4 regions of the Kitasatospora sp. NPDC042419 genome follow, and region 1 is predicted to be linked to each of the others. Evidence: riboswitches for the same ligand, from Rfam matches in the RefSeq annotation. Region 1 holds a riboswitch; each other region holds the start of a gene.
The links. A riboswitch is a leader RNA that binds a small molecule or an ion and turns the genes downstream of it on or off. The one in region 1 is predicted to bind cyclic di-AMP.
Positions count from the first base shown of each region.

Region 1 (3,262 bases):
GGCGCTCAAGGGCCTCCAGGACCAGCAGCGCCGGCTGGACCAGCAGAAGGCCGAGGCGGCCGCCGTCCTGGCCTCGCTGGACACCACCACCAAGGACCTGAACCAGTCCAAGGCCGAGGTCAACAAGAAGCTCAAGGAAGCCCAGGACCTGCTGAACTCGCTCAGCGCCGCCGACCGCGCGGCCCTGAAGGCGGCCCAGCAGCAGCAGGAGCGGGCCTCGCGCGGAGGGAGCGAGCGGCCCGACCTGGGCGCGCTGCCGCAGGCCTCCGGCATGGCCGGCGCCGCGGTGGCCAACGCGATGGCCCAGCAGGGCAAGCCCTACGGCTGGGGCTCCACCGGTCCGAGCAGCTTCGACTGCTCCGGCCTGATGGTCTGGGCGTACGGCAAGGCCGGCGTCTCGCTGCCGCGCACCTCGCAGGCGCAGGGCAACTACGGCACCCGGGTGCCGTCGCTCGCCGAGGCGCAGCCGGGCGACCTGATCATCTACCGCGACGACCGCAGCCACGTCGCCATGTACATCGGCAACGGCATGGTGGTCCACGCGCCGCGCACCGGTGACGTCATCAAGGTGATGAAGGCCGACGCCATGAAGATCAACACGATCCGCCGCGTCTGACGCGTCCGGGGTGTCCGGCCGTCCGACGGTCCGTCACGACACGCCCGCGGGCCCGCCGAAGGCCCTGTGATCCGCGCCACCTCCGAACGGGGGTGGCGCGGGTGTTTCGGCCACCGGTTCGACCGCGGGGTGAGGAATGATCAGCTCCGCGTGGAGCGGTGGTCACACCTGGTCATATTCACAAAAGAACTTGGGCATTCTTCTGGCTTTTTTCCGACAAGGATTTGAACGGATCACGGATCTGTTACTAGGGTCGTGTCTCGAACCACCGCACAGTCGATCACCCAGCCTGGGTGGCGGCGGGGGTTTCCGTCGAGTTCGTGAAGCAGCGGGACGGGCAGTCGCCCGTCCGAGTGAGAGCCCAGCAGTCGGGGGCGCTGTGGAGTGGAGCCGGGGAACCACGTTCCTCCGGGGTGAATCGGCGCCAGGTCGTCCGCGTGAGCGGCCGGTGAGGCGTCGTAGGGCACGCTTCCGCCCGAACCCGTCAGCTCACCCGGTAGGCGGATGAGGAAGAAGGAGTCCGCCTTCGTGGCGTCCCATCGTCGTCCCAAGCCCGCCGGCCGTGCCCGGGTCTCCGTCCTGACCGGCCTCGCCGCCGCGGCCGTCGCGCTCTCCGCGCAGTCCGGCGCCCACGCCGACCCGGCCCCGACCAAGGACCAGGTCAAGGAGCAGGTCGACCAGCTCAACGAGCAGGCCGAGATCGCCACCGAGAAGCTCAACGGCGCCCAGGCCAAGCAGCAGGAGCTGCAGAAGCAGGTCGGTGAGCTGCAGGACAAGGTGGCCCGTCAGCAGGCCGTGGTGACCGAGGCGCAGGGCGGCCTCTCCGAGATCGCCGGCGAGCAGTACCGCACCGGCGGCATATCGCAGACCGTCCAGCTGATGCTCTCCTCCAGCCCGGACAACTTCCTGAACCAGGCCGACGCCCTGAACCAGGCCGGCTCGACCCAGTCCGGCGCGCTGAAGGAGCTCCAGGAGCAGCAGCGCAGGCTCGACCAGGACCGCACCGAGACCCAGGGCAAGCTCGGCGAGCTGGAAGCCACCACCCAGCAGCTGAAGGCCTCCAAGGAGGAGGTCCAGGCCAAGCTGGCGAAGGCCCAGGACCTGCTCAACACCCTGACCGAGCAGGAGCGCCAGGCGATCCGCGCGGCCGAGGAGAAGGCCGCCGCCGAGGCCAAGGCGAAGGCGGAGGCCGCGAAGGCCGAGGCTGCCAAGGCCGCCAAGGCGAAGGCCGACGCCGAGCGCGCCTCCCGTGACAACGAGCGCAGCAACCTCAGTGCGCCGGCCGCCCAGACTCCGTCCGCCCCGGCCTCCTCGGCCCCCGCGGCCGCCGCGCCCAAGCCGGCCGCGCCCGCCGCCAACAGCTCGCGCGCCGCCGCCGCGATCGCCGCGGCGGAGAGCAAGCTCGGTGCCCCGTACGTCTACGGCGCCACCGGCCCGAACTCCTTCGACTGCTCCGGCCTCACCGGCTGGGCCTACGCCCAGGCGGGCGTGTCGCTGCCGCGCACCTCGCAGGCGCAGGCCGGTGCCGGCACCCGGATCGGCTCGGACATCTCCCAGGCCCAGCCCGGCGACCTGGTGATCTTCTACGGCGACCGGCACCACGTCGGCATCTACGTGGGCGGCGGCCAGGTCATCCACGCCCCCAAGCCGGGTGCCTCGGTCCGCTACGAGGCGGCCTCCAACATGCCGGTCAACTCCATCGTGCGCCTCTGATCCCCGATCACGCGGCCTGCGCAGGCCCGGTCTCCCCGCGGGGGAGGCCGGGCCTGCGGCTTTCCCGCCACTCGTGCTGATGTCCGAAAAGGAGTCAAATATTCGGGTTGGGAGGGGTTTGGACTCGGTTGCCCGGACTCGCTAACGTCTGCCACCGGACTCCCGCTTCCAGCCGCCCTCCCCGGGGCGGCGGCGGGCCCTGCCGCAGGATCGGAGCCGACGCCGCATGCCCGTGCACCGCCGTTCCCCGCTGTCAGGCGCGCACGCCCTCGCCCGGGCGCTGGTGCTCACCGCGGCGGCCACCACCGCGCTGGGCGTGGCGACCGGAGGCACCGCCCAGGCCGCACCCGGCTCCCCGGACGGTCCGGCCAACCGCAAGGACGTCAAGGCCCAGGTGGAGCAGCTCTACGACGAGGCCGAGCAGGCGTCCGAGCGGTACAACGCCGCCCAGGAGGCCCAGCAGAAGCTCCAGCACGAGACCGGCACGCTCCAGCAGCAGATCGCCGTCGCCCAGGACGAGCTCAACCAGCTCCGCGGCGACCTCGCCGCGGTCGCCGGCGCCGAGTACCGGAGCGGCGGCATGGCGCAGACCGTCCAGCTGATGCTCTCCGCCGACCCGGAGGGCTACCTCTCCCGGGCCCGAAGCCTCGACCAGGTCGCCGAGCGGCAGAACGAGACGCTCCGCGAGGTGGTCGCCCGGCAGCGCGGGCTCGACCAGCGCCGGGCCGAGACCTCCGCCAAGCTCGCCGAGCTGGACCAGACCCGCAAGGCGCTCGCCGAGGGCAAGCAGCAGATCCAGCAGCGGCTCGCCAAGGCGCAGCGGCTCCTCAACAGCCTCGGCGCCGTCGAGCGGGCCCGGCTGGCGGCCCAGGACGCCCGGGAGGCCGAGCAGCGCGCCACCCGCGGCACCGACCGGCTGGACCTCGGCACCAC
Region 1 covers NZ_JBWKAW010000001.1:377,397-380,658, reverse strand. Annotated here, with positions in the region: gene AC067J_RS01710 (C40 family peptidase) at 1-616, shown strand, start outside; cyclic di-AMP (ydaO/yuaA leader) riboswitch at 982-1,134, shown strand; gene AC067J_RS01705 (C40 family peptidase) at 1,145-2,329, shown strand; gene AC067J_RS01700 (C40 family peptidase) at 2,556-3,262, shown strand, end outside.

Region 2 (3,262 bases), on a different contig from region 1:
GTTCATCATCGGGACCGGCAGGACGTGCGCGTTCGGGCCGCCCAGGTAGCGGAACAGCGGCAGGTCGCTGGCCTCGGAGGCGGCGTGCGCGACGGCCAGCGAGACGCCCAGGATGGCGTTGGCGCCGAGCGAGGACTTGTCCGGGGTGGCGTCCAGGTCCAGCATGGCCTGGTCGATCAGGCGCTGCTCGGTGGCGTCGTAGCCCACCAGCTCCGGGCCGATCTGCTCGATGACGGCCAGGACGGCCTTCTCCACGCCCTTGCCGAAGTAGCGGTTCTTGTCGCCGTCGCGGAGCTCCAGCGCCTCGAAGGCACCGGTGGAGGCACCCGACGGGACAGCGGCACGGCCGGTGCTGCCGTCGTCGAGGCCGACCTCGACCTCGACCGTGGGGTTGCCACGCGAGTCGAGGATCTCACGGGCTACGACGACATCGATGGACGGCACGAGGCATCTCCTAGCGGAAGCAGGTTCGGCTGACGGTGGGTGCTGTCGGCCGGACGATTGCGGAGTCGTTACGACCAGAGCCTAACCGCACGGGCTCTCGGGGCCACGTCGGCCTCGGTCCCGTCTCAGCGTGTGGCACGGCTACCCACCGGTAGTTCACCTGGTTGCCCCACGGGAGGGGCCCGGATCCGGACGAAGGGGGACGAGCCCGGCCGGCCCCGCCCCCTCCGCCGGTCCGCCGGCCGAACCGGCGTCAGCCGAGGGTCAGCACCTGGCCGGGGACGATCAGGTCCGGGTCGGCGCCGACGGTGCCGCGGTTGCCGTCGTACAGCGCCTGCCAGCCACCGGAGACACCCTGGCCGGCGGCGATACCGGCGAGCGTGTCGCCGGCCTGGACGGTGTAGCCGTGGGCGGCGCGCTGCGGGGCGGCCGGGGCGCTCTGGGCGGCGGCCGGGCGGGCGTCCTGACCCGCGGCCTGGCCGGCGTACTGCTGGTAGACGCTCTGGTGGCTGGTCCAGTACCAGCCACCGTTGTTCTGGTACCAGAACACCTTCGCGTCGGCGTCCCAGCCGGACTTGCCGGAGAACGACGGGGCCTGGGCCTGCTGCTGCACCTGCGGCTGGGCCTGCTCGGCGGCGCGCTGCTGCACGTACTGCTGCGCCTGCTGCTTCGGCGCCTGCTGCTGCGGCTGGGCCTGCGGCTTCGGCGCGGCGTGCTTCGGGGCCTGCTGCGGCTGCTGGGCCGGCTTCGGCGTCTCGGGCTGCGGCGAGGCGTGCTTCGGCGCCGTCGGCTGCTGGGCCGCCGGCTTGGCGTCCGTCGAGGTGTCGACCGCCGCCGGGGCACCGCCCTTGCTCAGGCCCGCCTTCTTGGAGCAGACGGGCCAGGCGCCCGGGCCCTGCGAGGCGAGGACCTTCTCCGCCACCGAGATCTGCTGCGCCTTGGAGGCCTGGTTGGCCTGCGGCGCGTACGCGGTGCCGCCGAACGCCTTCCAGGTGCTGGAGGTGAACTGCAGGCCGCCGTAGAAGCCGTTGCCCGTGTTGATGCTCCAGTTGCCGCCGGCCTCGCACTGGGCGACCGCGTCCCAGGTGGAGACCGGGGCGGCGGAGGCGCCGGTGGCGCTCAGGATAGGCATCGCCAGGCCGACGCCGGCGACACCGGCAACGGCGATGGCCTTCTCGGTCTGGGTGCGACGACGGTGACGGCCGTTTCCAACGAACAGCATGAAGGGGTCCCTCTCCGCACGCCTGCGAGGTGAGCTGTCGGGTTCGGACCGGGAGGTGGCCCGGCCGCACGAGGCGGCTTCACCCCAAGCCGTGGGGACGGCAACAAACCTGGTTCCCCCGCCCCTGCCCAGGGTTCTGGTCGGTTTCCCGTAGCACGGCGGGCAGGACTCGGCGTTCCGTGCTCGGGGCTCGCAGCTGCGAACTCCAGGGAGAGTAGACAGATCTGCCGAGCAATCACAAGCTCATATCTTCGATATCACACGGAAATCACGCCGGGTGATCGATTGCCCACCAACGGAAGCGCTATGTCCGGGTTGATGGCGGTTCAGACCCCCGGCCGAGGCGGGTCGGAGGCCCTCCGTCAGCGTGTCGCGGTCCGCCTCAGCCACCGGAAGGGGCGTCGGCGGAAGGTCCGGAAGGGGCCTCCGTGGGCGCTTTCTCCGGAGTGAATTCCACCGGAAGTTCACGAAGTCCACGCATGATCAGACCACCTCGCCACCGCAGGTCCTCCGGGCCCGCGGCGAGCCGCAGATCGGGCAGCCGGGTGAGCAGGGTGGTCAGCGCGGCCCTCCCCTCCAGCCGCGCGAGCGGGGCGCCGATGCAGTAGTGGATGCCGTGCCCGAAGCCCAGGTGCGGATTGTCCGCACGGGCCAGGTCGAGGGTGTTCTCGTCGGCGAACCGCGCCGGATCCCGGTCCGCCGCCGCGAGCACCACCAGCACCGGGTCACCGACCGGGATCTCCACCCCGCCGATGGTCAGCGGGCTGGTCGCGAACCGCCAGGTCGCCAGCTCCACCGGCCCGTCGTAGCGGAGGAGCTCCTCGATCCCGGTCTCCAGCAGACCGCTCTCGCCCCGCGCGATCGACTCCTGGAGCAGGGCGCGCTGACCGGGGTTGCGCAGCAGGGCGTAGGTGCCGTTGCCGATCAGGTTGACCGTCGTCTCGAATCCGGCGAAGAGCAGGATGAAGGCCATCGCCGCGGCCTCGTTCTCGGTGAGGTGCTCGCCGTGGTCACTGGCCCGGATCAGCCCCGAGATCAGGTCGTCGCCGAGGTCCGCCCGCTTGCGGTGGATCAGCTCCGCGAGGTAGGCGCGCATCCTCTTCACCGCACGCCCCACGCCGCCGCGCTGGCCGCCGCCGTGCCGGATCATCATCCCGGCCCAGTCCCGGAAGTCGTCCTGGTCCTCGGCGGGCACCCCGAGCAGGTCGCAGATCGCATAGATGGGGAGCGGGAACGCGAACTCGTGGATCAGGTCGGCGCTCCCGCGCGCCGCGAAACCGTCGATCAGCCGGTCGGTCAGCTGCTGCACGCGCGGCTCGAACGCCGCCACCCGGCGCGGCGTGAACGCCTTCGACACCAGGCGGCGCAGCCGGGTGTGGTCCGGCGGGTCGATGTTCAGCAGGTGCGTCATCAGGTCGGCCTGGCGCTCGCCCGGGATGCCGACCCGGCCGGTGCGGTGCGCCTGCTCGCTGTGGTGCACCGGGTTCTTGGAGAGCCGGCCGTCCGCCAGCGCCTGCCGGGCGTCCGCGTACCGCGTCACCAGCCACGCCTCCACCCCGCTCGGCAGGGTGGTGCGGTGCACCGGCTCGTGCTCCC
Region 2 covers NZ_JBWKAW010000011.1:264,363-267,624, reverse strand. Annotated here, with positions in the region: gene eno (phosphopyruvate hydratase) at 1-444, opposite strand, end outside; gene AC067J_RS22430 (LysM peptidoglycan-binding domain-containing protein) at 698-1,666, opposite strand; cyclic di-AMP (ydaO/yuaA leader) riboswitch at 1,672-1,819, opposite strand; gene AC067J_RS22425 (cytochrome P450 family protein) at 2,049-3,262, opposite strand, start outside.
Region 2: another riboswitch for cyclic di-AMP. It lies ahead of AC067J_RS22430 (LysM peptidoglycan-binding domain-containing protein); the one in region 1 lies ahead of AC067J_RS01705 (C40 family peptidase).

Region 3 (3,262 bases), on a different contig from region 1:
CACCAAGGCCGCCGAACTGCTCTCCTGGGCGGAGTCGGAGGGCCGCTCGCCGGTGCCCGGGGGCCCGCTGCGGGCGGTGCTGGCGCTGCTGGAGCTGGGCGGGGGCAGGATGCACGACGGCTGGCCCGAGCTGACCTCGGGTGCGGTCGAACACCTGCTGTACGAGCGGCTGCACCTGTACGTCCAGCCCGGGCCCGGGCAGGATCCACTGGCGTACGGCGCCGCGGTGCGGCTGCTGATCGACCACCAGCGGGCCGCGAAGCGGCTGAACGCCAAGCGGCAGGAGCGGCTGCACGCGGAGGCCGAGTGGCAGGGCGAGCTGGCGGCCGGGCTGCTGCGCCGGGCCGACCTGGTGACCTGGCCGCGGCTGTACACGCTGCTGCTGCGCGCGGCCGGGGTGGACACCGCCGACGGGGCGGCGGTGCGGTCCTGGCTGGAGGAGTTCGGCGGGCTGGCGGAGGAGGACCGGCTGGCGGCGTTCGCGGCGCTGGAGGAGGACGGCACGCTGGACCCGGTGGACGACGGGGGCTGGGGCGGCGGGACCAGGGAGCTGGCGGTCGGGATGGCCTCGGACGGTGCGCGGCGGCTGCTGGAGCAGGGGCTGATGCAGCGCAGCTACCGGAACCTGGAGGCGCTGACCGCGCTGGGCCGGCCGATGCCGGCGGAGCTGACCGGGGACTTCGGGGCGTTCGAGGAGGCGGCGGTCGAGGCGGCGCTGGAGCTGTCGGGCGAGTGGACGGTGCCGGGGCTGCCGCGGCTGCTGGTGGAGGAGTTCCCGGAGCTGGCGCCGGAGCCGGGGCAGGCGGAGATCGACGCGTACCTGGCGGGGCTGCCGGAGGAGCCGTCGGACGAGTCCTGGGACGAGCAGTGGGACGAGTCGTGGGACGAGGCGTCGCCGGACGCGTCGGAGGGTGCGTCGGGGGACGGGACCGGGGACGGGCCGGCGGAGCCGGTCACGGAGCGGCCCGGGGCCTGACGGATGCGCGGGAGCCCCGGCGCGGTCCTCGGTGGACCGGGCCGGGGCTCCTCGGCGTCCTAGGGGCCCCGGTGCCCGCCGGTCGGCCCCGGTGCTGTCCGGCGGCCGGCGGTGGCGGTGGCGGTGGGGTTCAGGGTGTCAGGGGGTGACGCCGCGCTGCTCGAACCAGCTCTCCGGGTCGACCGGGGCGCCGCCGCCGGGCCGGACCTCCACGTGCAGGTGCGGGCCGGTGACGTTGCCGGTGGCCCCGACCTTGCCGATCTGCTGGCCGGGGACGACCTTGCCGGAGCCCTTGATGATCGAGGAGAGGTGGCAGTACCAGATCTCGGTGCCGTCGGGCAGGGTCTCGACGATCCGGTAGCCGTAGGCGCCGGCCCAGCCGGCCGAGGTGATGGTGCCCTGGCCGACCGCGTAGACGGCGGTGCCGGTGTCGGCGGCGAAGTCCAGGCCGGTGTGCAGGTGGGCCCAGTAGCGGGCGCTCTGGCCGTAGTGGGCGGAGAGGTTGTAGTCGCGCACCGGCAGGTTGATGGCGGCGAGCTTGGCCTTCTCGGCCTCCTCGGCGGCGCGCTTGGCCTGCGCCTGCTGGGCGAGCTGGGCGGCGCGCTTGGCCTCGGCCTCCTGGGCGGCCTGCACCCGGGCGGTCTCCTCGGCGGCGGTGCGCTGGCTGTCGGCCTGCTGCTGGATCCGGGCCGCGAGGGCGAGGCCGGGGTCGGCGGTGAGGGCGACCGGGGTCTCGTCCGGGGTCTCGACGGCGGGTGCGGCGGCCGGGGTCGCGGAGGCGAAGCCGGTGGCGCCCAGGGTGGCGGCGACGGCGGTGACGCCGAGCAGCGGAGCGGTGCCGCGGGTCTGACGGGGCATCCGGTGCCGGTTGGTCTCCGCGGCCGGCGGAGCGGTCTCGTCGGCCGGGCCGCCGTACGGGCCCGAGTGGGCCGCGGGGCGGGGGTGGTCGAGCAGCTGGGTACCGGCGGAGGGGCCGGACGGGTGTGCCGGGGTGTGCGTCGACGCCACGGAGGCGCGCTCCTTTCCTTCCTTCGCGCCTACCGGGTTAGCTGACGGGTTCGGAGCAGGAAGGTCTCCTACGGCTGGGCCTGGGCCCGGCCGATTCACCCCAAGGAACGTGGTTCCCCGGCTCCCTGGCCTGCCCGGAGGCCGGCCGGCGGGATTAGGCGACGGCGCACGGTGCCGTCTGGGTACGGCGTTGAGGACCGCGCTGCGTTATCAAACGTTAATCCGAGAGGCCCCCGATTCCAAGCCATCCGTTGAGGAGGGCGGGATACGGCCCGGGCACCACGCGGCCCGATGGGCGTTTTGGGACGATTGACGACAACTGACACTACCGAACGTGATAGGACGTCAACGAACGGCCCCCCATCTGAGTACTTCTACTCATGTGCGGCCGGCGGCGGCGCGGCCATCCTGGCGCCATGAGCGCACCGATGCAGTCACGCACCACGGCCGCGTACTACGTCCAGGCCGTACTGTCCTTCACCCTCTCCGCCGTCGCCCTCGCGGTCGGGATCGCCTACCTCCCGGTCGAGCCCTGGACCCGGGCCTTCCTCGGCCTCGGCCTGCTCTACACCATCACCTCGGCGTTCACGCTGGCCAAGGTGATCCGGGACCGGCAGGAGTCCACCGACCTGGTCACCCGGGTCGACCAGGCGCGGCTCGACAAGCTGCTGGCCGAGCACGACCCGTTCAAGGTGGAGGGAGTCTGAGGCGCGGCCGCACCCCACGGGGCCGCCCAGCGCGGGGCCGCACCCCACGGGGCCGCCTCGCGGGCCCACCCCGGAACCCGCGCCGGCCCCCACCCCGGGGCCACCTCCGGAACCGCTCCGCCCGGAGGCCCTTCCGGAGCCGCCACCTCGGATCATGGTCGATAGCTTGACGGCTAAGGCTATTAGCCTTAGCTTTATGGCTATCGGCGCACTCGCCGACGACCCGAACCCGCGCGGCACCCGCCCCGCGGCGGACCGAGGAGGCCCACCATGACCGGCACCGTCCCCGTCACCCGCTACCTCGACCTCCCCGGCGGCCGGCTCGCCTTCGACGACTCCGGGCACGGCGAGGGCGCCCCCGTCGTCCTGCTCCCCGGGATGCTCGACAGCCGGGCCGCGTACCGGCACCTGCGGCCGCTGCTGACCGCCGCCGGCCACCGGGTGATCACCATGGACCTGCGCGGCTTCGGCGACTCCTCGATCGCCTGGGACGACTACTCGCCCGCCGCGATCGCCCGCGACACCCTCGCCCTGCTCGACCACCTCGGCATCGGGCGCGCCGTGCTGGCCG
Region 3 covers NZ_JBWKAW010000003.1:27,065-30,326, forward strand. Annotated here, with positions in the region: gene AC067J_RS07235 (hypothetical protein) at 1-976, shown strand, start outside; gene AC067J_RS07240 (M23 family metallopeptidase) at 1,115-1,984, opposite strand; cyclic di-AMP (ydaO/yuaA leader) riboswitch at 1,997-2,155, opposite strand; gene AC067J_RS07245 (YiaA/YiaB family inner membrane protein) at 2,401-2,691, shown strand; gene AC067J_RS07250 (alpha/beta fold hydrolase) at 2,962-3,262, shown strand, end outside.
Region 3: another riboswitch for cyclic di-AMP. It lies ahead of AC067J_RS07240 (M23 family metallopeptidase); the one in region 1 lies ahead of AC067J_RS01705 (C40 family peptidase).

Region 4 (3,262 bases), on a different contig from region 1:
CTGGCCGCCGGACCGGCGTGGGCGTGTCCGGACACCGACCCGGCGGCGGACACCGACCCGGGCAAGGAGAACGCGGCGGCTGCGCCCGCGGTGCCCGCGCCCTCCGACTCGGACCTGGAGGTGGTCCGGCTGGACCCGGATGCCGTGGCGCCGGGCGGCACCACCACGGTGCACGCCTTCATCGGCAACGGAGGCCCGGAGCGGACGGCCTCCACGTTCACCGTGGTGGTCACCCTCCCGGAGGGGGTGACGGCCGAGGGCCCGTTCTTCCCGGAGAACTGCTACGAGTTCCAGAACGGCCACCGGGTGCGCTGCACCTTCCCGGCCGGGCTCGACGTGTTCCACAGCGCGACCGCCCTGATCCCCGTCCGGCTCGCCACCACCGTGCCCCTCGGGGACCTGGAGGGCGGCTACGTCGCGGTGCGCAGCGACGACGACCGGAACGAGGCCAACAACCGGCAGCCGTTCACGACCCGGGTCGTGGAGACCACCGGCTCCTGACGGGGCCGGCGGTCTCCACGTATTCCGGGTTCCGTCCGGACGCCTTTGCAAAGTGTCACTTTGCAAAGTGTCGTCCGCCGGGTGCGTCCTAGCGGTAGACCCGGACGTAGTCCGCGGCGAAGGTGATCGGCGCGGTGCCCTGGGGCGCGGGGTGGTACTGCCCCGCGCTCAGGGACAGGTTGAGGATCAGGTACGCGGACCAGTTGGTGCCGACGCCCTTGCCGTCCGAGAAGACCTTGACCCCGTTGACGTACCAGTCGACGGAGGTGGCCCCGTAGTGGGTGCCGATGGTGACCCAGCCGTCCTTCGAGATCGCCTTGGCGTCCGTGTAGTACAGGTGGCCCGGCTTGACGTGGTTGGTCAGCTCCAGCAGGTTCGGGTTGTCGGGGTGGTACTCGAAGGTGTCGATCTCCCCGTTGCCGTTCTTCCAGGTCCAGAGCGCCGGCCAGGCGCCGGTGCCGGCGGGGAGCTTGACCCGGGTCTCGGCGTAGTCGCCGGTCTTCACCTGGAAGCCCTCGCTGGAGTACTCGGTGGTGAGCAGCCCGGTGTCCCAGGACTGCTTGCCGTTCTCCAGCTTGTTGGCGCCCGGCTTGGCGGTGAAGGTGGCGGCGCCGCCCGAGACGCTGACGTTGTTCTTGTTGAGCCAGTCGAGCTTGTTGTCGTCCGGGTTGTGGTTGCCGTAGTGGTAGGCGCTGCTCCGGTCGCCGGTCCAGCGGGAGCCGTAGGCGATCGGGCCGCTGAACTCGTCGGACCAGGTCAGCTTCTTGCCCGCGACGGGGGCACCGGTGGCGGGCGTCGTCGGGTTCGTGGTGGGGCTCGTCGTCGGGCTCGTGGTGGGGGACGTCGTCGGCGCCGGGGTGGGGGTCGGGGTGGCGGTGGTGGAGACCACCAGCTGGCGGGAGGGCAGGTTGTGCCAGGCGCCGCCGAGGTCCTGCCAGAAGCCGAACTGGGTGTAGGTGCCGGCCGCCAGGGTGCGCGCGCCGGTGGTGATCGACAGGCCGCTCGGGCAGATCTGCGCGTTGCTCGCGCTGCCGGGGAAGTCGAGGTTGCGGCCGGCCGCGTCGCGGATGCCGACCCCGACGGTCTTGGCGGTGAAGCAGGCCGAGGAGTGGACGCTGAGTGACGCGGCCGAGGCCTTGCCGGCGACCATGGCGGCCGGGGTGAGGCTGTCCTGGGTGACGGTGGGCGCGGCCGCGGCGGGCGCGGTGGCGGCCTGGGCACCGGTAATGGCCGGGACACCGAGCAGACCGGCGCCGGTGACGGCGAGCGCTCCGGTGGCGGCTATGGCTGCGGTGCGGCCCCGGTGGGAGGGGCGGGCGTGGCGGGGCGCGCGGCGCCGGGCAGGCTGCTGGGAGGCAGTGGGCATGGTTGGGTCCTCTGCGACGCCTGCGAGGTGAGCTGTCGGGTTCGGGCTGAGGTTGCCCGGCCGCCTGTGGAGCGGCTTCACCCCTAGCCGCGGTCCGGGGCGCGGGGGCGCACGGACCGGGGCACTGACCTTGGGTCCCCCGCTCCCGTCCGCTGTGGTGCTCGGGTGCCGACCGGCGGGTGGACAGGACTCGGCGTCCCGACGGCGGGAGTCCGCGACAGCGGACGCCCCTGCAGGCTAGGCAGGCCGTCGGGGACCGGACAACTCCGTACGGGCGGTTGTCGCGCAGCTCACAGACCGGGCGGCGCGGATGATCAACGTGCCTGCGGAGTTGATCAGTTGGGCGAGCGGCCCGGCTCGCGCCCGTCGGCGGAGCGTTCCGGCCCCGGCGCGCCCCTCCGTGCCCGGGTGCGGGGCGGCCGGGCGGAGCGGGCGGGCGCGCCGGGCGGAGCGGGCGGGCGCGCAGGCGCCGGGAAGGCCACGGGCGTCGGGAAGGCCGCGGGCGTCGGGCGGGGCGGGCGCCCGCGAAGGCGCCCGGGCCGCCCGGGCCCCTCAGGGCAGCTGGTCGAGCCAGGCGGCCACCTGTCCCATCGCCTCGGGTGCCCAGGCCAGCTCCAGGTGGTTGAGGCCGGACAGCAGCCGGGTGCCGCCGACGGTGCCGATCCCGGTGGTGTCCAGCGCGCTCGCGGTGAAGACGATCCCGTCGCTCGGCCCCCGGTTCTCGTTGAGCACGCCCGGGATGTCCGCCGAGCCGCCGGCCAGCAGGAAGGTCCGGACCGCCGCCGGGATCCCGGCCCGCTGGAGCGGCGCGATCAGCGAGCCCGCGTCGATCGCGGCCTGGATGCCCTGGCCCGAGGTGTAGAAGCCCTGGCCTCCGTAGTAGGTGGTCCACCAGTCCTGCGCGCTGCCGTCCACCCCGTACCGGCCGTCCCAGCGCGCGAGCAGCTGGCGCTGCCCCGGGTAGCAGTCGTACCCGCCGCTCGGCAGCACCCCGAGGCAGGGCTGGGCGGTGTACGTCCCGTAGCAGGTCATGAACAGGTGCGGGGACGGCGCGTTGGCCGTGCCGCCGCAGGCCGGCCAGGTGGCGAGGGAGAAGGCCCAGCCGTGCGCGTAGACGTAGTCGAGGCCGCCGTGCGGCCCGCCGAGCGTGACCAGGCGGCGGACGTCACCCGCGTACGCCCGTCCCCAGGCCGGGCGCACCGACGAGACGTACGCGCGGGCCGCGGCCTCGCCCTTGCTCCACGCGACGACGTCCACCTGCGGCACGCCGAGCCGGGCCCGGACGAGCGCGATCGCGTCGCCGACGGCCTGCGCCTGCAGGAGGTTGTCGCCCTGCTTGTGGGCGAAGCCGACCGCGAAGACGCGGTGGCCGGTCGCGGCGAGGTACTGGGCCAG
Region 4 covers NZ_JBWKAW010000004.1:301,328-304,589, reverse strand. Annotated here, with positions in the region: gene AC067J_RS11190 (hypothetical protein) at 1-501, shown strand, start outside; gene AC067J_RS11185 (glycoside hydrolase family 16 protein) at 590-1,867, opposite strand; cyclic di-AMP (ydaO/yuaA leader) riboswitch at 1,870-2,037, opposite strand; gene AC067J_RS11180 (esterase/lipase family protein) at 2,420-3,262, opposite strand, start outside.
Region 4: another riboswitch for cyclic di-AMP. It lies ahead of AC067J_RS11185 (glycoside hydrolase family 16 protein); the one in region 1 lies ahead of AC067J_RS01705 (C40 family peptidase).